One region of the Bradyrhizobium sp. 930_D9_N1_4 genome, then DNA from elsewhere that is predicted to be linked to it. Evidence: riboswitches for the same ligand, from Rfam matches in the RefSeq annotation. Region 1 holds a riboswitch; the other holds the start of a gene.
What was found. Region 1 has a riboswitch for cobalamin ahead of AB7532_RS12520 (TonB-dependent receptor). Riboswitches for the same ligand answer to the same signal wherever they lie in the genome.
Positions count from the first base shown of each region.

Region 2: another riboswitch for cobalamin. It lies ahead of AB7532_RS19610 (TonB-dependent receptor); the one in region 1 lies ahead of AB7532_RS12520 (TonB-dependent receptor).

Region 1 covers NZ_CP197236.1:2,725,892-2,736,847, reverse strand. The annotation lists gene AB7532_RS12550 (NAD-dependent succinate-semialdehyde dehydrogenase) at 83-1,516, opposite strand; gene AB7532_RS12545 (hypothetical protein) at 1,530-1,769, opposite strand; gene AB7532_RS12540 (AraC family transcriptional regulator) at 1,968-2,792, shown strand; gene AB7532_RS12535 (siderophore-interacting protein) at 3,031-3,699, shown strand; gene hydA (dihydropyrimidinase) at 3,741-5,162, opposite strand; gene AB7532_RS12525 (PepSY domain-containing protein) at 5,257-6,684, opposite strand; gene AB7532_RS12520 (TonB-dependent receptor) at 6,697-9,066, opposite strand; cobalamin riboswitch at 9,183-9,384, opposite strand; gene AB7532_RS12515 (histidine phosphatase family protein) at 9,457-10,029, shown strand; gene cobT (nicotinate-nucleotide--dimethylbenzimidazole phosphoribosyltransferase) at 10,022-10,956, opposite strand, start outside.
Region 2 covers NZ_CP197236.1:4,162,063-4,173,018, forward strand. The annotation lists gene AB7532_RS19590 (hypothetical protein) at 21-242, opposite strand; gene AB7532_RS19595 (hypothetical protein) at 413-670, opposite strand; gene AB7532_RS19600 (hypothetical protein) at 763-975, opposite strand; gene AB7532_RS19605 (hypothetical protein) at 1,195-1,371, opposite strand; cobalamin riboswitch at 1,533-1,745, shown strand; gene AB7532_RS19610 (TonB-dependent receptor) at 1,931-4,342, shown strand; gene AB7532_RS19615 (adenylate/guanylate cyclase domain-containing protein) at 4,355-6,091, opposite strand; gene AB7532_RS19620 (transglycosylase SLT domain-containing protein) at 6,414-8,594, shown strand; gene AB7532_RS19625 (tripartite tricarboxylate transporter substrate binding protein BugD) at 8,700-9,671, opposite strand; gene AB7532_RS19630 (threonine synthase) at 9,862-10,956, opposite strand, start outside.

The sequences.
Region 1 (10,956 bases):
GCGTAGCCCACCTCTTTGCTCTCCGCGCAAGAAGAGAGATGGTGGGTTACGCCGTGCGGCTAACCCACCCTACAAGGCGACGTTACGAGCTCGCCTGGGTCACGAACTTCGTGTTGAGATACCCTTCGATGGCCTCGAGGCCGCCTTCGGAGCCGTAGCCGGAATCCTTGGTGCCGCCGAACGGCACTTCCGGCAACGCGAGGCCGTGATGGTTGATCGAGACCATGCCGCTCTCGATGTCGGCCCCGATCGCCTGCATCGTCTTGGTCGAGGTGGTGTAGGCGTAGGCCGCAAGCCCATAAGGCAGACGGTTGGCCTCGGCCACCACCTCGTCATAGCTGCGGAACGACGTGATCGGCGCCAGCGGTCCGAACGGCTCCTCGTTCATGATGCGGGCGTCGCGCGGCACGTCGGTGATCACGGTCGGCTCGAAGAAGAAGCCTTCATTGCCGATGCGCTTGCCGCCGGCCTGCACCTTGGCGCCGCGCTGCACGGCGTCGGAGACCAGACCTTCCATGGCGTCGACGCGGCGTGGGTTCGCCAGCGGACCCATGCGGGTGTCCTTGTCGAGACCGCTGCCGACCTTGAGGCTCTTGGCCGCCGCGACGAACTTCTCGACGAACGGCTGGTAGACGCTTTCATGCACCAGGAAACGCGTCGGCGACACGCAGACCTGACCGGCGTTGCGGAACTTGTTGGTCGACAAAATCTTGGCGGCGTTGTCGAGGTCAGCATCCGCGAACACGATCGCCGGCGCATGGCCGCCGAGCTCCATGGTGACGCGCTTCATGTGCAGGCCCGCGAGCGCGGCCAGATGCTTGCCGACCGCAGTCGAGCCCGTGAAGCTGATCTTGCGGATGATCGGGTGCGGAATGAGATATTCCGACACGTCCGACGGCACGCCGAACACCAGTTGGACGACGCCGGCCGGAATGCCCGCGTCAGCATAGGCACGCACCAGCTCCATGCAGCTCGCAGGCGTTTCTTCCGGACCCTTGACGATGATCGAGCAGCCGGCGGCAAGCGCGGCCGAGATCTTGCGCACGGCCTGGTTGATCGGGAAATTCCAGGGTGTGAACGCCGCGACCGGGCCGACCGGCTCCTTGATCACGAGCTGGGTCACGTTACCCATCCTGGGCGGCACGATGCGGCCATAGGCGCGGCGGGCTTCCTCGGCGAACCAGTCGATCAGATCGCCGGCCAGCATGGTCTCGCCCTGCGCTTCCACCACCGGCTTGCCCTGCTCCATGGTCATCACCGGCGCGATCTCGGCGGCGCGCGAGCGGATGATGTCGGCGGCCTTGCGCATCAGCTTGTAGCGGTCGAACGGCGAGGTCTTGCGCCAGACCTCAAAACCGGCCTTGGCGGCCTCCAGCGCACGGTCGAGGTCCGCGCGCGCGGCGTGCGGGGTCTTGCCGATCGGCTGGCCGGTGGCGGGATTGAGGATGTCCTCCGACTTGCCGGACGTGCCGTCGGTCCACTCGCCGGCAATGAACATTTGAACTTTCGGGTACATCCCTGGTGTCTCCTCACATGATTTCGTCACGGGCAGGACTGCCGCCCGCCGCCTCATAAGTGGGCGCAGAGCTACACCGAAAGGCGGTCGCCGAAAAGGGATCAATGATGCCGCAGCAGTGCACCGCTGATCTTCCGGCCGCCACGATCACGGGGATGTTGGTATTGGCCGTCGGCAGCCTTCGCATGGTCGCCTCTACATTGAGCGTGAGATCAATGACAATCCTCGCGAGCAGTCGAACGATCTGGCTCAAGCAGCCGTCGCTGCGAAAGAGTTCGTGGAGTCCTCCTCCGGCGGCACAAACGCGTCGTCCGACAGGCTGCGCGGAAAACCGCGGAAGCGCGTTTGTTAGAACCGATCGAGATTGGGGCCGTTTGCGTTGAAACTCGCAATCGCAGGCCAGATATGACCTGCACTCAGCCCATCGCATCCGGACCGATCATCGATCACCATGCCCTTCTTCCGACTCAACGACGACCATGTTCTCCCTGACGATCTCGGGGACTTCGACCCCGAGACCGTGCCGCGCGCCCTCGCCGCGTTCGGCGGCCACATGGTCACGAAGGGCATGGAGCTGGCGATGCACACGCATCGCAAGGACGAGTTGGTCCTGACCCTGCGCGGCATCGTCAGGCTGGAGGCCGGACACGGCGTCTGGATCGTACCGCCACGCTGTGCGGTGTGGATTCCCGGCCATGTCCCGCACAGCGTGAGCGTCGCCGGCGATGTCGAGATGTGTTGCCTGTTCGTCGAACCGGGCGCGGCCCAGACGCTGCCGCGGCAATGCTGCGCGATGTCGATCTCGCCCCTGCTGGCCAGCCTCCTGTTGCACGCCACCCACATGCCCGTGATGTACGATATCGACGGCGCCGACGGCAGGATCGCGACGGTATTGCTCGACCAGCTCTCGGTCGCACCCGTCGAGGATCTGCGCTTTCCCATGCCGGCCGATGTCCGGCTGCGCAGGATCGCAAGTGCGATGATGGAAAATCCCTCCGATCGCGCGACCATCGACGATTGGGGCCGTCGCATCGCCGTTGCGCCGCGCACCCTCACCCGCATCCTGCAACGCGAGACCGGCATGAGCTTCGGCCGCTGGCGCCAGCAGCTCCACATCCTGATCGCGCTACAGCGCCTCGATCAGGGCTCTTCCGTGCAAGCCGTCGCGCTCGATCTCGGTTATGAGGGCGCGAGCGCCTTCGTCACCATGTTCCGCAAGGCGCTGGGCAAGCCGCCGGCGCGATATCTCGCCGAGCGCCGCATCGCCGCACAGTGACCGGAAATCGCAATCGATTGTCGCGTCCGCGGAATGCGGACGGAGAAGCGATTTCGTAAGCAGGCTCGAAAGCACGGCCTCGGGAGCGCATGTTGATCCCGGCCATGGCAACGAACTCACGACCAAGTCTTGATCATCTGGGAGCAACGCCTTGAACGAGTCCGGCCAAGCCCTGCAAACGTCCGAACCAACGCATGCTCCGCAAGGCAAAGTCACACGAATGTTGCTGCGATGGCTGATGCGCCCTGCGCGTGTCGCCGCCGTCGAGACACTCTCGCCGCACCTTCGGCTCATCGAGCTTGAAGGCGATGCCCTCAAGGACGTTGCGTGGACCGCCGGCCAGAAGATTCAGGTCGCGATGGGCGCGGGCCTGAGTGCACGCACCTACACGCCGATGTCGTGGGACACGCGCAAAGGCAGCACGCGACTGCTCGCCTTCTCGCATGGCGACGGCCCCGGCAGCCGCTGGGTGAGGGGTTTGCGCGAAGGCGACACCTGCCAGTTCTTCGGTCCACGCCGATCCCTCGATCTCGCGGGCTTCGAGGCGCCTGTCGTCGTGTTCGGCGACGAGACCTCGTTCGGCCTTGCTGCAGCTCTCCGCGGCAATTTGCAGGCCGGTGGTGCCCTCCACGTGTACGAAGCCACCGATGTCGAGGAGTCACAGCACGCGCTGAATGCCGTCAACCTCGGACAGGTGCGATTGATGGCGCGCAGCGCCAACGATGCCCATCTCGCGACCATCGAAGCGGAATTGCTGCGCCTTGCTGCAAACGGAGCGCGGCTTGTTCTGACAGGCAAAGCATCCTCGATCCAGCGTATCAGCCGCGCGTTGAAAGCTGCCGGCGTTGCGTCATCGCGGATCAAGGCAAAAGCGTATTGGGCGCCGGGCAAGACCGGACTCGATTAAGCCTCGTCAGGACAAGGTGTCGCGCTCACATCTGCAAGCGATCACACCAGGCTCGACTTGCCGCGGCTCAGCACTTCGCCCGCGCCCTTGTCGCCGACGATCTTGCCCTGCTCGTACACCACCCGCCCCCGCGCGATGGTGGTGACCGGCCAGCCCGTGACGTCAAAGCCCTCCCACGGCGTATAATCCGCGCCGTGATGCAGATCGGCCTGCTGAATCGTCCTGCTCAGCTTCGGATCCCACAGCGCGATATCTGCGTCGAAGCCGATTCCGATCGAGCCCTTGCGCGGATAGAGGCCGTAGATGCGCGCATGGTTGGTGGCGGTCAGCTCGACGAATTTCTGCAAGCTGATGCGTCCTTTCGAGACGCCTTCCGAGAACAGGATCGGCAGCCGCGTCTCGACGCCGGGGATGCCGTTCGGCACCCAGCGGAACGAGGTACGGGAGTTCGGCGTCAGCTTGCCTTTGGGATCGTCGTAACGGAACGGACAGTGGTCGGACGAGAAGGTCTGGAACACGCCTGTCGTGATGCCCTCCCAGATCGCCTGCTGGCTCTCGGCATCGCGCGGCGGCGGCGAGCAGACATATTTCGCGCCCGTGATGTCCATGTTCAGGCCCTTCATGTCGTCGGCAGTCAGCGTGATATATTGCGGGCAGGTCTCGGCGTGCACCGGCAAGCCGCGCTGCTGCGCCCAGCGCACCTGCTCCATCGCCTCGCGCCCGGAGACGTGCACGATCATGATGGGAACGCCGATCACCTCGGCATGGCTGATGGCGCGATGCGTTGCCTCGCGCTCGACCGCCTGCGGCCGCGAGACGCCGTGATAATAGGGCGCGATGTGGCCTTCGCGCTCGAGCTTGGTGGTGAGGAAGCGGATGGCGTCATAGCCCTCGCAATGAACCATCACCAGCGCTTCCTCGCGGCGTGCGACGTCGAATACTTCGAGCAGTTGCTTGTCGCTGAGCACGAGGTCGTCATAGGTCATGAACACCTTGAACGAGGTGTAGCCGTCCTTGACGAGGGCCGGCAACTCCTGTCCGAGCACGACCGCGGTCGGGTCGGAGATGATGAGGTGGAAGGCGGTGTCGATGTAGCACTCGCCCTCCGCGAGCTTGCGGTAGTTCTCGACGCAGGTGCGCAGCGAGGTGCCCTTCTCCTGGAGCGCGAAGGGCAGCACCATGGTGTTGCCGCCGGCCGCGGCCGAGCGCGTCGCCGAGGCAAAATCATCTGCCATCACCACGTCGGGGCCGGAGGCCTGCGAGATATGGACGTGGCTGTCAATCCCGCCCGGCAGCGCCAGCAGCCCCGTCGCGTCGATCTCGCGCGCCGCGCCCTCGATGCGATCGGCAATGCTGACGATGCGGCCGTCGCGAATGCCGATATCGGCGCGAAACTGGTCACTGGCCGTCACGATGGTGCCGCCGCGAATGGCGAGATCGAGCTGCGTCACAGGGGTCTCCATGCTTGACCACCCATGTTTGGAAAATTTGCCTCTCTCCGCAAGCCTCCCCGATATGCGTTTCGGCGTCCCCGCCCCGGCTCAATCGCACGGACCGTCAGAGAGACAGGCGAAGCCGTCGCCACCCGATGACAATTCCCGTGACGGAGAACACCAGCCCGAGCGTGCAGAGTCCGACGACGAGGCTATCGCGTAGTGTCGGATGGTCCATGAGGATTGGAAAGTCCAGCGTGTGCAGCGCGCTGTAGAACCATCGATAGGCCCGCCGCGAGGCATCGAGCCTTTGCAACACGCTGCCGTCGGCGCCGTCGAGGTCGAACCAGAGGTCGCCGCAGCGGGAGCGGTAGACGGGCGCACCCAACACGGTGGACCGCGCGGGATAGTCGTCATGATCGGCGAGAGCGGATGGTCGGCCGCAGTCCGTGGCAAGGCGCGCCGTCAGGTTCTGAACATCGCGCGTGCCCAAAAATCCCGCTGGCCCGTCGCGGGACGCATCCCCTGCCGTGATCAATGTCTGGGAACCGAGAGCGACCCGATCGCGTCGGTAGACATTGCCGTCGAAGGCGAACCACTCGATCTCCCGGGCCGATGGCGATATCGATTGGCGATCACGCCATGGGGCCGTCGCCCAATCCGGCGCCGCATTCACCACGCCGGCCTCGGCGGCGGTCAACTGCCCGCGCGAAAACAGCCGGCCGTGATCCATCGACAGCCAGCCGCTGAAAATCCAGGTCAGCACGAAGACGGTTGCGACAAGACCGATGACGTGATGCAGCGCATGCCAGCCGCGATAGGGCGTTGCCACCCCACGCCCTCGCATTTTGATCCGCAAGATCCCAAGCGTCGCCCCCAGCAAGGCGGCAATCGAGGCCAGCAGCGACAGCGTCCAGACGACGCGATCCCACAGTGCCCAATTGCTCCTCAGAACCGTCGGATAGATCCAGTGCAAGACGCTGCCGGCGAGGTTCCAGCCGCGTTCGCTTCGCGTGGTATCCAGAACGACCTCACCGGTGCGTGACGAGACATAAACCTCCGTCCCGGCCGCATCGCCAAGCGCGACGCGAAACAAGGGGCGATGGCGATCAAACCCGTTCGGCACGCTCCATTGGTCATAATCCGAACGCGCGATGATCGCGGCTCGCGCAGCGTCGAGGCCGCGCTGACGGCTGTGCTCCCGCGCGATCGCGAGTGCGACGTCGGCAGACGTCACCGACGTGTCCTGTCCGTCGAAGGCGCGGACCGCGCCGACCCGCGATGGCCCTGACACGGTATAGACCAGTCCGTCACCGCGCTGGACCAGACGAACGCGCGTTGCGTCCGCGATCCCGCTCGCCCGCACGGCGTCAGCAACCGTGATCTTCGCCTCGGCAAGAGAGACCGGGGAAAGCCCCGCAAAACGCTCAGCTTCCGTCAATGACGGAAACGGAACGAAGTGCATCACGATCCCGGTCGCGAACCACATCGCGAACAGCAGGCAGAACGCGATCCCGAGCCAGCGGTGCAGCAGGACGATCGCGCCCATCATATCGTCAGCTTCCTACCATTTGAACGCGGCCGATAGCTCGTAGGTGCGGGGCGCGCCGAGCAGGATCTGATCGGGATAAAACGGATCGCCCCAGATGGCATAGCGCTTGTCGGCGATGTTGCGCACCCGGAAGGTCAGGCGGGCTTGGTCGACCGCATTGAATACCGTCCTGGGGATATCGACGAAGGCATAGACGTCGGCGACGGTGTAGGCCTTCATCGTCACGACATTGGCGTCGGTGTTGTAGCGGTCGCCGACATGGCGGCCGGTGATGCCGAGCTCCACCGGCCAGGGCGTGAAGAACCGGTAGGACGCACCGGCATTGGCGACGATGCGCGGTACGTTCGGCGGCGTGTTGCCGGAGAACGAGCCGCCGGCGAAATTGTAATCGGCATAGCGCGCATCGACATAGGCGATGTTGCCCCACAGCCGCAGCGGCTCGATCGGGCGGACCGACGCGGCAAGCTCGACGCCCTTGGACTCCTGCCGCCCTGCAATGTTGAGCGTCTGGCCGCCGGCTGCCGCATAGACGTTCTTGCGCACGATGTCGTAGGCCGAGAACGACCACTCCGCCCGATTGCCCCAGAACAGATGCTTGACGCCGGTCTCGTAGGTGCGCGCGGTGGTCAGGTCCAGGTTCTGGGTCGGACCAAGCAGGAAGATGTTGTTGGCCGCGACGTCCGCACCGGTCGCATACTGGCTGAAGAAGGTCAGGCCGGGCACGGCTTCCCAGGTGTAGCCGATGCGGCCCGTCACCGGTGCCCAGTCCTTGGTGTACGGAAAGCCGGCCTTTTCCAGTCCATTCTTATCGGTCGAATTGCGATCGAGGCCGATATGCTCGACGCGCAAACCACCGATCAGCGAAAAGCTGCGCGTCAGCCTCAACCGGTCCTCGAACGACAGCGCCTCGTTGTCGATGCGCGCAGTCTGCTGCTGCGTCGTGAGCAGGCCGTAGAATCCGCGATTGGGATCGACCAGCGAAACGGAGTCACCGGGGAAGTTCGCAGCACCGGGCCTGACGAAGTCGAGATAGCTCGACGACAGCGTGGTGACCAGGCGATTGTCGAAGCCGGCGATGTTCGCGTCCCAGATCAAATCGGTGATGTTGCCGACGAGGCGCTGGCTGTGCGCAACATAGAAGCGCTCGCGATCCACCAGGTTCGTACCGGAATTGAACGCCTCGACTTCGTTGTTGAACCAGGTGCGCTCGGCGCCATAGCCATAGGCCTGGCTCTTCAGCGTCAGGTCAGGCGCCAGCTTCAGCTCGAAGCCGCCGCGCAGCCACACTTCCTGGGCAACGTTGCGATTGTCGAGGACGTTGTAGTTGGTGTTGAAGGTGCGGTCGTCGATGGTGACGGCACCGAGATTGGTTCCGTTGTAGTTCGAGACGTAATTGCCGGAGACGATGCCCGTGGTCGCATGCGAGCCGCTGAAGGCGACCGGCACCAGCGGCGCGCCCCAATAAGCCTTGGAGCGGTCTTCGCGGTACTCGATCGCGCCCCAGATCTTGAGACTGTCGGAGATGCGGTAGTTGAGCTGGCCGGAGACATCCAGCGTCTTGGTATTGGTGTCGTCGGCAAAGCCGTTCAGCGAGGACCGGCTGATGTCGAAGCGGTAATCGAGCCCCTGCACATTGGTGCTGCCGCCCGAGCCGTAATGGGCGCGGAACGAATTCAGCGAGTCCCAGGAAAAATCGGCCTCGTTCCTGATGGCTCCGGTATGCGGCGCCTTGGTGACGAAATTGATCGCGCCGCCGGCAGCACCCTCGCCCGACATCAGCGAAGCCGGACCCTTCAGAAACTCAACGGCTTCGAGATTGGCGGTGTCCGTGATCCGCGAGGTCATGTTCTGCGGTCCGATCTTGATGCCGTTATACAGCGTGTTGATCTGGCTGTTGGTGAAGCCGCGCATCGAGAACGTCGCGGGCTCGGCCGGATTGTCGCCGGAGGTGACGCCGACCGCGCCGGCCGCAACCTCGGACACGGTGCGATAGCCCTGCTCGCGCATGGTCTCGGCCGAGATCACCTCGACTGTCGCGGGTGTCTCCCGCACGGTCAGGCCGAGGCGCGAGGCGCTTTCGGCAACCGCATTGCTGTTCAGCGGCGTCGCCGCTTGCGTCTGCACTGAGGTGCCGGGCACGGCAGGCTTCGGCGCTGCCACCGCAGTCGCGGACCTGCGCGATGACGCACGGCGGGCGTTCTGCGCCTCCCGGCCGGCTGGCTTCGCCTGCTTGCGGGACTGGGCGGGTGACACTTCGACAGGCGGCAGGGCATCGCGGGCCTGCTGCGCGAAGGCAGCAGGCATGTCGGCCGCAACAAATGACGTGAGTGCGGCGGACGCGAGCAGGAATTTTCGCGGTCGTACAATACGAATGGAAGACACGGTCTTGGACCTCGGTATGACGTCAGTGGCACGTCACAGCGAACCAAGGTCCCATCTTCGGCTTATCGCGCCTCCGATGACACCAAATGTCTGTACTCCCCGACCGACATCTTCGCGTGTGACCACGGCTGACGGCAGGTCTCCTGGCTCGCGGGTCGTGACCTTGCGTCGCCTTCCCGGGACCGAGATACCCAGTGGCTCGTGACGCAAGATTCGCCGCTTACAGTTGCGGGGGCAGCCGCGGCATTGGGGACAACGTCCTCGCACCGCATTCCCTTTTCATCCCCTCGCGAGGAAACCGTCCAAACCATCTAGGATTACGATCAGGACAGAGTCAATGTGCAAGCTGCGGCGTTATGGCCACAACAACCAACTTCCTTGGAGATGAGCATGGAAGGCGAGACCTTCCTCTGGCTGGTACGGCATGCGCCCGTCGACGGCGTCAAAGGGACCATCCACGCCGCCGACGCGCCGGCCGATCTCGGCGATCGCGTGCATCTGGAGGCATTGCGCAAGCGCGTGCCGCGAGAGGCTGCGAGTTATGCCAGCCCGTCGCGGCGCACGTTCGAGACGGCGCGAGCGCTGGGGCTCGAACCCGAATTGGTGCCCGAATTCAGCGAGCAAAACTTCGGCGACTGGACCGGCCGGAAGCATGACGAGCTCGCCGCGACCGGTGGCGAGGCCTATGCGCGATTCTGGAGTGATCCGGCACACGGGCGGCCGCCGGGCGGCGAGAGCTTTGAGGACCAGGTTGCCCGCGTGCGGATGGGTCTGTCGCGGATCGGCGCCGGCTCCGCAACGCTGGTCGTGCATTCCGGCACCATCCGCGCCGCGCTCTGCATCGCGCTGGATCTCACGCCGCAAGCCGCCCTGCGCTTCGTGATCGATCCATTGTCGCTGACCCGGGTCGACCGGCTCGCGAACGGCTGGCGCGTCGTCTCGGTCAATCAGCGGATCAGCTAGCTCTGTCGGGCACGTTGGCCTGCGCAAAGGTCGCCATGCCGTTGTGAAGGCTGCACGCGAGCCTCACCAGCGGCAGCGCGATGGCGGCGCCGGATCCCTCGCCAAGCCTGAGATCGAGGCTGATCAGCGGCTGCACGTTCAAAGCACGCAGCACCAGGCGATGCCCCTGCTCCGCCGATTGATGCGACGGCAACAGGAACGGCTGGCACGACGGATTGAGCCGCGCGGCCGCAAGTGCCGCCACCGACACGATGAAGCCGTCGATCAATACCGGAATGCGGCGCTGCGCGGCCGCAATGATGGCGCCGCAGATCGCCGCAATCTCGAGACCGCCGACGGCGCACAGGATGTTTTCGGGCGCAGCGCCCGCAACGCCATGCCGCGCAATCGCGGCATCGATCACGCGCGCCTTGTGCGCGCGGCCGGCCGCATCGACACCGGTGCCGCTGCCCGCGATCTCCTCGGCGCTGAGGCCAAGCAGGCTTGCCGCAACGGCCGCCGACGTCGTGGTGTTGCCGATGCCCATCTCGCCGAAGATCAGCAGATCAGGCTTGCCAGCTTCGGCGCGCACAACCGCGCGCTGGCCGGATTCGAACGCAAATGCCAGTTCCGCCGGCGTGAGCGCCGCTTCGACGCTGAAATCGCGCGTCCCGCCGCGCGGCTTGTCGGTGACGACGCCTGTCATCGCCTCCGACGCCAGCGTACCGGCGTCGACGACTTCCAGACTCGAACCGAGCTCGCGCGCCAGCACCGAGATCGCAGCACCGCCCGAGGCGAAATTCGCCATCATCGCGATGGTCACGGCTTGCGGATAGGCCGAGACGCCCTGCGCGACGATGCCGTGATCGCCGGCAAAGACGATGATGGGCACGCGCGCGGCACGTGGCTGCTCGGTTGCTTGCAGGCCCGCGAGTTCGATCGCGAGCT
Region 2 (10,956 bases), 1.4 Mb from region 1:
CGAGAATTGAGCTGGTGCAATCAGGCCGGCTCGCGCTCCGCGCCAGTCCTGATCATCACCCGCTCGCCGGCGTCGACGAGCTGGCCGATGCCGGTGCGGCCCGTGAGCGCGCAGCGAATGATGTTTTCGGCCACCGATCTGCGGAAGCCATGGTCCTCGCCGCTGGGTCGATTGCGGCAGATCCGATCCAGCGCCAGCTTCATGTTGATCCGTGTGCGGGTGTCGAAGTGTTCGCTGATCATTCGCACGGCCTCGATGCATTGATGTCGGGCGGAAACGTCTGGCGGCCGGCCGGGTTCCAAAAATGGATCGCGTCGCGCCCGTGCTCTTTGACCCCAGAGACGGACGCTATGCTCTTCAATCTTGAGACGGCCAGGCTACGCCCGGCCTCTTGTCGCCTAAGACGGCCGAGCTACGCACGGCCTCTTGGCCGCTGGGCCTGAGCCCAGGCCGCGGCGACGTCGCGCGGCGGGATTTCGACGCGCTTGATCGGCATCAGCTGTCCGGAAGCAGAAACAATGGCGGTCTCCTCGTGGCGGCAACGGGGGCAGACGAAGCGGACTTCGTGCGGGGATGCCGACCAGCTCGATCGCTTGACGTTGGCCGCCATCGGCCACGCCTCGCAATGCGAGCATGACACCAGGAACCGACCGGGATCGAGCATACCCATTCCATAGGACTCCTCGTCCTGCCCGCCCCTTCAATGATTAACCCATGTGAATCGTTCCGGTGCCACGACACCGGCGGCCGCCGATCGGAAGTTCAGTGCGCGCCCTTGAGGGAGCAGGACGTGGAACAGGTGACGGTGTTGCCACGGTCGCACGCCTTGCAGGCGGCAACGCACTGGTTCAGGTCGCGGGGATTGTAGGAGGTGTAGGTGCGCATCGCACAGACCGGCGTCGAGCCGGTGATGTCCGGCTCCGGGTTGCAGGCCGCCGTCAAAAGCGCAAACACGATGACCGCAAGGAAGCGCATGGGATATCAACCATCGGCAGAGCAATTTTCTGCGGGGAATGTTGCATGGCAACCTTGCCCCGGGCATTCCCATCGCCGGGAATCGCAATGCAGCAATTGCAATGCGCGACTCTCCGCTCTGCACAAGGATGCGCGTCAATCATTAAGAACGGATTGCAGTCGCGCGGCGTCTCGCAACGACGCGGATGCTGCGCGTCGTGCCACGACCGGTGCGGTGCCTCAGGCCGCAGCCCTTGTCGCGATCGCCTGCCGCATGTCCAGCGCGAGCTGGCGGTACTGCTCCGAAAGCTTCAGGTAAAACTCGCGCTTGGTGCTGTCGGTGGCGAGCTTGGCAATCAGCTCGCACTCGGCGGTGAGCGTCTCGAACCGCTCCAGCCTGTCCTCAAGTTCTGTCATCGGCGTGTCCCCATCAAACGCCTCAAGGACACGTAACCTAAGCCCGCGAAATAGGTCACGGCGAACATCGTTATGGAGTAGAATCGTTTTTGTTCGGAAAGACACACTGGACGACAATGGTGTGCCGCCGCACGGGGCGGATATTGACGCGCCTCCAACCGGATGTCAGTTTTGTCAGCGGTAGTGCCCGCAAGGGCTCTTTCGAAGGGAATGCGGTGCGTCCACGTCGGTGGGCAATTCCGCGGCTGCCCCCGCAACTGTAGGCGGATAGCCGACGACCAAACGAACCACTGGAGCCCCGCTTGGGCCTCTGGGAAGGTGGTCGGAGGCGATGACCCGCGAGCCAGGAAACCTGCTGCCAGCCATGAGTCACGCGCGAACGCATTGGGCGGGGTGCCCCGGTGTGGAAGAGTAGCCGGTGCATCTGCCGCCAGGGGCGAAGGCAGTCTGCTAAGGCAACCGCGGTGACGGTTTGTTTGCGTCGCCGCAGAGCGTTGTTGTGCAAAATCTTCATTTCGGGTCCGGCATTGCGCCGGAATCTTCGCGTGTTCGTACGGGCATCTCTCGGGGACTAACGGGCCAGCTCCGGCGTACCGGACCCGCCCTGCTCGCCTTGCTGCTCTCGACATCCCTGTCTTCCGTGGCGGTGGCGCAGACGGCCGCACGCGGCGCCTCACAGGAGGTCGGACCGGTGATCGTCTCACCGGCCGCACCAAGACCGGCACCCGCCGTCAGCCCTGGCAGTCAGAGGTCGCGGACGGCACGCCGCGCCGCAGGACGCAATCGCGCCGTCCCCGTTGCCCCGGCAACCCAAGTGTCGAATGCCCCGGTGCAAACGCCGCTCAACACGGCCGCCGTGACCGACGTCGGCTCCCGGCTCGGGATCACCGCACGGGAAACGCCGGCGACCGTCGAGGTGATCGGCCAGCAGAGGATGCAGGATCTGGGCATCCGGACGACGACCGACGTCGCCAAAGCCGCCGTCGGCGTGACCGGCGGCGATGCGCCCGGCGCGCCGGCGATCTTCTCGATGCGCGGCTTTGCCGGCGACCAGCTCACCACGCTCTACAACGGCATTCCGATCGGGCCGTCCACCATGACCGGCCGTCCGATGGACACCGCCAATCTGCAACAGGTCGAGATCATCAAGGGCCCGGACTCCCTGGTGGCGGGCCTCGGCGCCACCGGCGGCGCGATCAACTACGTGAACAAGGCGCCGCACACCGGACCAATCGTCAACGAGGCCTTCACCTCCTGGGATTCCTTCAACGGCTATCGCGCCGGTTACGGATCGGGCGGCAGCACGCTGATCAATGGCCTCGACTACCGCTTCGACATCAGCCATTTCAACAACCAGGGCTTCATCGACGACACCTATTCGAAACTGAGCAACGTCTCGGGCCAGTTGAACTACCGCGTCAGCGACAGCCTGAAGATCTGGGGCGCGGCCGAATACAAGCAGGACAAGGACCGTTTCTACTGGGGCACGCCGCTGGTGCCGGCGAACGCGCCCGGCATCGTCCCGACAACAGGCGTCGTCTCGGGCCAGTGGAGCAACTACTACCTCGGCGGCGGCACGCGGGTCCCGGTCACCGTGGACGCGCGCACACTGACCACAAACTACAACGTGCTCGACAATCACAGCGGCGCCAGCGAGCTCTGGCTGCGCAGCGGCTTTCAATGGGACATCACCAACAGCATCTCGCTGAAGAGCCAGGTCTACGGCTATGACGCCCATCGGCACTGGTTCAACAACGAGATCACGTCGTTCGACCAGACCGTCGGGAATTTCGCCGGCGCGCAGAGCATCTATCGCGAACGCCTGGCGCTGGATCACGCCCAGCGGCTCTACGGCAACATCACCGACCTCACCGTCAATTCCAACCTCGGCGGCATGGACAACCGCTTCGTCGCCACCGTCATGGCGAGCAGCTCGCAGTTCAACGTCTCGCAGGATACGCTGTTCTCCTCGGACTACGTCGATCTCCTTAATCCGGACCGTGGGCTCTACGGCCCGCGCAGCGACGAGAAGATCTACACCCATCTCAACACCGCCTCGCTGTCGCTCGAGGACAGGCTCAAGCTGACCTCGACCTTCGCGCTGATCGGCGGCATCCGGTTCGAGGATATCGAGCTGTCGCGCACGCGCTACTCGCCGGACGGCGTGCTGCGCACCGATCGCGGCTATCCGTTCTCGAAGACGTTCAATCCGATCACCGGTCGCATCGGCTACACCTGGGAGGTCACCCCGGGCGTCCTGCTGTACAGCCAGTATGCGACGGCGGCGGACCCGACGGTCGCCAACATCTTCATCCTCGCCCCGCAGGTGCCGCTGCTGCTGACGACGTCGCGGACCTACGAGACCGGCGTCAAGCTGCAGTCGGCCGACAAGCGCGCGGAGGCCACGTTCTCGGCCTTCGACATCGAGCGCAAGAACGTCTACGTGCCCGAGAGCGGCATCGTCTTCAACGTCGCCGGCAAGATGGCCTCCAAAGGCGTCGAGATCGCCGCCGCGGTCAACCCGGTCGCTGGCCTGAAGCTGTGGGGCAACGTCGCCTTCGTGCAATCGCGCTTCATCGACTTCAACTATGTCGACGGCAGCGGCGACTTCCAGTCCTATTCGGGCAAGACGCCGCCGAACGTCCCGAACTTCATCGCCAATGCCGGCGCGTCCTATCGCTTCGACACAAGGCTGCCGGTGGAGATCGGCGGCCTCGTCCGCCACGTCGGCGACCGCTTCAACTACCAGGACAATCTGGTCACGATGAACGCCTATACGATCTTCGACGCGTTCGCGTTCGTGGACATTCCAAAAGCCTACTTCCCGGGCGTCGACCAGACCCGCATCAGCGTCCGCGTCAAGAACCTGACCAACAAGCTCTACGCGGCCTGGGGCGATCCTGGCTACACCGACCAGGTCATCCTGGGCGCGCCGCGCAGCTACGAGCTGGCCGCGTCGTTCAAATGGTGACGCGGCGACAACCTACTTCTGCTCCAGCCGCCAGGCGCCGTCCCAACCCGCGCCCGGCGGATTGGCCTCGAACTGCGCGATGCGACCGAGCAGCATGCGCGCGGGGCCGTCGCCGGGGACGGCTTCCAGCGCCGCATTGAAGGCGGCGCGCGCATCGTCGAAGCGCTGCGCGCGATAGGCGGCGAGACCTTCGGCGTAATGCGAGCGCAGATTTTCCTGCGGGACGCTGAGCCCGTGCGCCTTGCTCATCACTTCGAAGATGGCCTGCGGTGCACTCTGGCCGGCGACCGTCAGGCGATCGATCTCGCGCAGCTCCAGGTTCGATCCGATCGCATCCGCCGTGGCCTGCGCGATCAGGATGCGGGTGCCGTAGACCTTGTTGACGTGCTCCAGACGTGAGGCGAGGTTCACGGCGTCGCCCATCACGGTGAAGCTCATCATCAGCTCGGAGCCGATGCTGCCGGTCAGGACCTCGCCGGTGGCAATGCCGATCCGCAGGTCGCAGGGACCGGGCATGGCGCGGATGCCGAGCAGGTCGGGCAATTGCTTCTGAAGCGCGGGCACCTGGTCGGCCATGTCGATGGCGGCGTAGCAGGCAAACAGCGCCGGCTCTTCCTCCTCGATGAAGGGAGGACCCCAATAGGCCATGATGGCGTCGCCGATATATTTGTCGATGACGCCGCGGTGCGCCCTGACCGGCGCGGACATCACCGTGAAATAGTGGTTCATCACCTTGACGAGGCCGCGCGGCGTCATGCCCTCGCTCATCGAGGTGAAGCCGCTCATGTCGCAAAACATGATCGTCATCACCCGGCGCTGTCCGTCGATGGCGACCTCCGGCCGGTCGATCAGCCCCTGCACCACCTTGGGATCGATATAGCGGCCAAAGGTCTCGCGAATGCGCTCGTTGTGCCTGAGCTGCTCGGTCATGCGGTTGAAGGCGGCGGCGAGCTCGCCGATCTCGTCCTTTGTCGAAACAGTGATGGCCTTGTCGAACCGGCCCGCCTCGATCTCGCGCGCGCCGGCGAGCAGCAGCCGCACCGGACGGGTGATGCCGCTACTGACCATCAGCGCGAACACGAAGCCGACGACCGCCGCAAGAATGGTGACGATCCCCGAGATGATGATCGCCTGATGCTGGCGGCTGATCACTGTCGATGTCGAGGCGAAGACCTGCTTGAGCATGTCGGCACGGATCGCATCGATCTTCTGGTTGAATTGGTCGCGCAGCGCGTCGAGATGCTCGAGCGCGCCGCGCGCCTCCGCCATCTGCTTGCCCTCGATCTGCTTGAGCAGCCTCGCGTGAGCCTCGTTCATGCCACGGCGCAGCTCGGACACGGCGGTCTCGATGCGGGTGTCGATCCGCGCCAGTGCGGCGTTGTCGGACGGCGTCCTGGTATCGTCAATGATCGCGTTGATGTGCTCGCGCGCCCCCGAGGTCTCCTCCTCGATCCTGCGGTCGGCCTCCTCGAACTCTTTCAGCCGCGCAGCGTAAGCCTCCTCGTCAGGGGCTTCCTGCATCTTCATCATCACCATGCGACGCAGCGCCACCGACCGCTCCAGCGAGCGGATGTTGGCACGCGCAAGGTTGCCGTAAGCCGGGATGTAGCGGTTGGTGAGCTCGTCCAGGAGGACGCCGACCTGGCTCGACATCACCATCGACAGGATCGAGGTGACGAGCATCAGGACGATCAATCCGAGGGCGATGCCGACGATCTTGCGCCGGATCGACTGGTTGAAAAGCGGCATGGCTGCGGGGGCAAAGGGTGAAAGGAGGAGTTGGAACCTCAATACACCGGATTTGACCGCGGGAACACGCGCAATCTGCCTGCCGGCGTGCGAGACCGCGCGCAACTGTCGCGCCAGCCCGGATCGTTAACAAAGGTTAAAGGGCCTGACTTTTCCGCTGTTTCGGAAGTTCCCCAGTTCCCATCCGTATTTTGCCGCATTGTTGAACGAGCGTGAGGAATGCGAAACGATGTCATGGCATCGTTTTGGTGTCGTCCTTGATTCTCAAGCCGCATGTCGTCGCGGACCTTGGTTTGTAGTGGTTTCGCAGGGGGACCATCGAATGAACCAGTGCCTACGCTCGCTCGCGTGTGTCGTTGCCGTGGCCGCATTGGCCTTTCTCCCGACTGAGCTGGCAGCGAAGAGCAGTCACAAATCGTCCGCGTCGAAGAAGACGCATGAGGCCAAAGCCGGCAGCAAAGCCGGCAAGCAGCGTCATGCCGCCGCGAAGTCGCGTCACGGCAAGCATGCCGATGCCAAACGCAAGTCGAAGACGGACGACGAGGCCTCGGCCAAGCCGGCGGCACCGCCGCTCACCGGTGACCTCGCCGCGCTGAAGGACGCGATCGATCTCGCGCGCAAGGGCAAGACCGACGACGCCAGCGCGGCCCGCGACCGCATCGCCGATCCCGCCGGACGGAAGCTCGCCGACTGGTTCATGCTGCGCCATTCCGAGAGCACCGCGGGCTTCAAGCGCTACGCAGCTTTCCTCGCCGCCAATCCGGACTGGCCGAGCAGCGCCCTGCTCCGCCGCCGCGCCGAGGCCCGGCTGTGGCAGGAGAAGAGCGACGCCGCGACCGTGCACAAATTCACGATGGACCGGCCGACCAGCGCCAAGGGCAAGTTCGCCCTTGCCCGCGTGCTGCTCGCGGAGGGCGACAGCGACCGGGCCACGCGTCTCGTCCGCGAGACCTGGCGCACGGAGGAATTGTCCGAGCGCAGCGAGGAGGATTCCTACGAGGTGTTCCGCGATCTCCTCAATTCCGACGACCATCGCGCGCGCATGGACAAGCGCCTCGGCGCCAAGGACTACGCGGGCGCAAGGCGCGCCGCCAAACGGCTCGGCGAGGATGCGCTGGCGATCGTCAAGGCCTGCTCGGCCGTTACCGGCAAGGCCAGCAAGGCCAAGGACTATCTCGAGGACGTCTCGACCGACGCACGGCGCGACCTCGGCTACGTGTTGTGCCGCGCGCAGTGGCATCTCCAGAACGACCGTATCGACGACGCTGCCGAGGTCATCCTCGCCGCCGCACCCGACATGATGGCCGCGCAGGACACCGACGCCTGGTGGCGCGAGCGCCGCCTGCTGGCGCGCAAGCTGCTCGACCAGGGCAAGTCCAAAACCGCCTACGATGTGGTGCGCCATGCGGCGGTGCCGGACAAGGAAGTCTACCGCGTCGACTATCACTTCATGTGCGGCTGGATCGCGCTGCGCTATCTCGACGATCCCAGGGCGGCGATGGTGCATTTCGCCGCGATCGACGAGGGCTCGGCCAATCCGATCGCGCTGTCGCGCGCAAACTACTGGCGCGGCCGCGCCGCCGAAGCCATGGGCGCGACCGCCGACGCGCGCATGAGCTACAAGGCCGCCGCACGTTATCCGACCGCCTATTACGGCCAGCTCGCGCGCGCCAGGCTTGGCGTCGACGGCATCGAACTGCGTCCGCCCTCTCCCGTGCTGGCCGCAGCCGACACCCCGCCGTCAGACGATCGCGTGCGCGCGGCCGACATGCTCTACGGCATCGGCGAGCGCGACATGGTGTTTTACTACGCCGAGGATTTCGCCAAAGAGAGCACCGACGTCGCGGCACTCGAAGCGCTCGGCGAGCTCGCCGGCCGCCGCAACGATGCGCGCGTCATGCTGGAGGTCGGCAAGTCGGCGCTGGCGCGCGGGCTCGCGCTCGACCATTACGCCTTTCCGACCATCGGCATCCCCGAGCACAAGCAGGTCGCGCCCGCGATCGAGACCAGCATGATCTATTCGGTGGCGCGCACCGAAAGCTCGTTCGACCAGCGCGACAAGTCGGCCGCGAATGCGGTCGGCCTGATGCAGGTGACGCCGGAAGCCGGCCGCGACACCGCGAAACGCTTCGGCCTCACCTATGACTGGGACAGGATGGTCTCCGATCCCGTCTACAACACGCAGATGGGCGCCGCCGAACTCAGTGCGCTGTTGGCGGAATATCGCGGCAACCAGATCATGACCTTCGCCGGCTACAACGCCGGCCGCGGCCGCGTGCGCGAATGGATACAGGCGCGCGGCGACCCCCGGGATCCCAAGGTCGATCCGGTCGACTGGGTCGAGCGCATCCCGCTGTCGGAGACGCGCAACTACGTCCAGCGCGTGATCGAGAACGTGCTGGTGTATCGCGCCCGGTTCGAGGCAAGCAACGTGGTCGCCGGCAAGAGCGACGAGCGCGTGGTGACGAAGGACGCCAGCGCCAAGGCGACGCCCGCGGACTAGACGCGAGACCTGTAGGGTGGATTAGCGAAGCGTAATCCACCTCTTCTCGTTCAGCCAAGAAGGTGGTGGATTACGCTTCGCTAATCCACCCTACCGACCCGCGGCTCAATCCACCTTGATGTTCGCCGCCTTGATCATCGGCCACCATTTCGCGATCTCGGCCTTCTGCCGCGCACCGAGCGCTTCGGGGGTAAGCTGGTCCTTGGGCGTCATCTCCAGCCCCTGGCTTTCGAGCTGCTTCTTCACGGCGGGATCGTTCAGCGCTTCCACGGCGGCGGCATTGAGTTTCGTGACGATCTCCTTCGGCGTGCCCTTCGGCACCCACAGGCCCGACCACAGCGTCATGTTGAAGCCCTTCAGGCCGGCCTCCTCCGCAGTCGGAATCTCCGGCGCCGAGGCAAGGCGCTTGTCGTCGGTGATGGCGTAGGCGCGGATGGTGCCGGCGCGGACCTGGTTGATGGAGTTGGAGGTCTGGTCGATGATGACGTCGATCTGGCCGGCGATGAGATCGTTCAGCGCGGGCGCCGTGCCGCGATACGGCACGTATTGCAGCTTGATGCCGCTGACGCTCTCGAAATAGACACCGGCGATGTGGCTGCCGGAGCCCGCACCGGCGGTGCCGGCGGTCGGCGGCGACGGCCGCGACTTCAGCCACTCCATCAGCTCCTTCAGCGAGGTCGCGGGCGCCGCGGTCTTGCTGACGACGATCATCGGGTTGCTCGGCAGCAGCACCACCGGCTCGAGATCGGCGACGAGGTCGTATTTGAGCTTGTAGACGGCGCCATTGGCGACGTGGGTGCCGAGATGGCCGAACGAGATGGTGTATCCGTCCGGCGGCGATTGCACGGCGCGCCCCACCCCGATCGAGCCGCCCGCCCCCGTGACGTTCTCGATCACCAGCGGCTGGCCGAGCGAGGTCCGCATCCGCTCGGCGAGCACACGCGCCATCGCGTCGGACGGGCCGCCGGCGGCGAAGGGAACGATGACGGTGATGGGATGCGAGGGATAGTCGTCGGCGCGCGCGGCGCATGACACAGCGAGAACAGCAACCAGCGCAGCCCAGACGGCCTTCTTCATGGTCTTCTCCCCAACGATATGCATTCTTGTTTTTCTTATACCTCTCCCCGCTTGCGGGGAGAGGTCGAAATCGTGCGCAGCGCGAATTCGGGTGAGGGGGAGCCTCCGCGGGTCTCTCTGCCCCCGCATGTGCGGAAGCAGCCCCTCACCCCAACCCTCTCCCCGTAAGAACGGGGCGAGGGAGAGATTTCTAGAACTGCGTGTAGTCGATCGGCTTGTGGCGATCGAGCGTGCGGTCGACCTTCGGCAGCGGGTATTTCAGGCCGGTCGCGCAGTTGAACAGCATCACACGGTCGCCCTTCGAGACGCGGCCGTCGGCGAGGCTGTCCTTGTAGGCGGCGTAGGTCGCAGCGCCCTCGGGGCACAGCAGCAGCCCCTCCTCGCGCGCGACCTCGTTCAGCGCCGCCGAAATCTTGTCGTCGTCGACCGCGATGGCAAAGCCCTTGCTCTCGCGCACCGCGCGCAAAATCAGGAAATCGCCGATTGCCTGCGGCACGCGGATCCCGGATGCGATGGTGTGGGCGTGCTCCCAGCGCGTCGCGTGCTCGGTACCGGCGTCATAGGCCCGCACCATCGGCGCGCAGCCCGAGGCCTGCACCGCGACCATGCGCGGGCGCTTGCTGCCGATGAAGCCGATCTTCTCGAGCTCGTCGAACGCCTTCCACATGCCGATCAGGCCGGTGCCGCCGCCGGTCGGATAGAAGATCACGTCGGGCACGTCCCAGCCGAGCTGCTCGGCAAGTTCGAGGCCCATCGTCTTCTTGCCTTCGATCCGGTACGGCTCCTTCAGCGTCGAGGTGTCGAACCAGCCGACTTTCGCCTTGCCCTCGCCGACGATCTTGCCGCAATCGTCGATATAGCCGTTGACGCGATAGACGGTCGCGCCCTGCAGCTCGATCTCGCTGACATTCACCTCGGGCGTATCGGCCGGGCAGAAGATCGTGGTCTTGATGCCGCAGGACGTCGCATAGGCCGCGAGTGCGGCACCCGCATTGCCGTTGGTCGGCATCGCCATATGCTTGATGCCGAGCGCCTTGCCCATCGACACCGCCATCACCAGGCCACGCGCCTTGAACGAGCCGGTCGGCAGCCGTCCCTCGTCCTTGACGATGATCTCACCACCACCGAGCTTCTTCCCGAGCTTCGGCAGCCGGATCAGCGGCGTGGTGACCTCGCCAAGCGAGACGATGTCAGCGCATTTGCGCACCGGCAGCAGCTCGCGGTAGCGCCACATGTCGGCGGGACGCTGGCTCAGCGCATCCTTGGTCAGTGCCTTCTTCACACC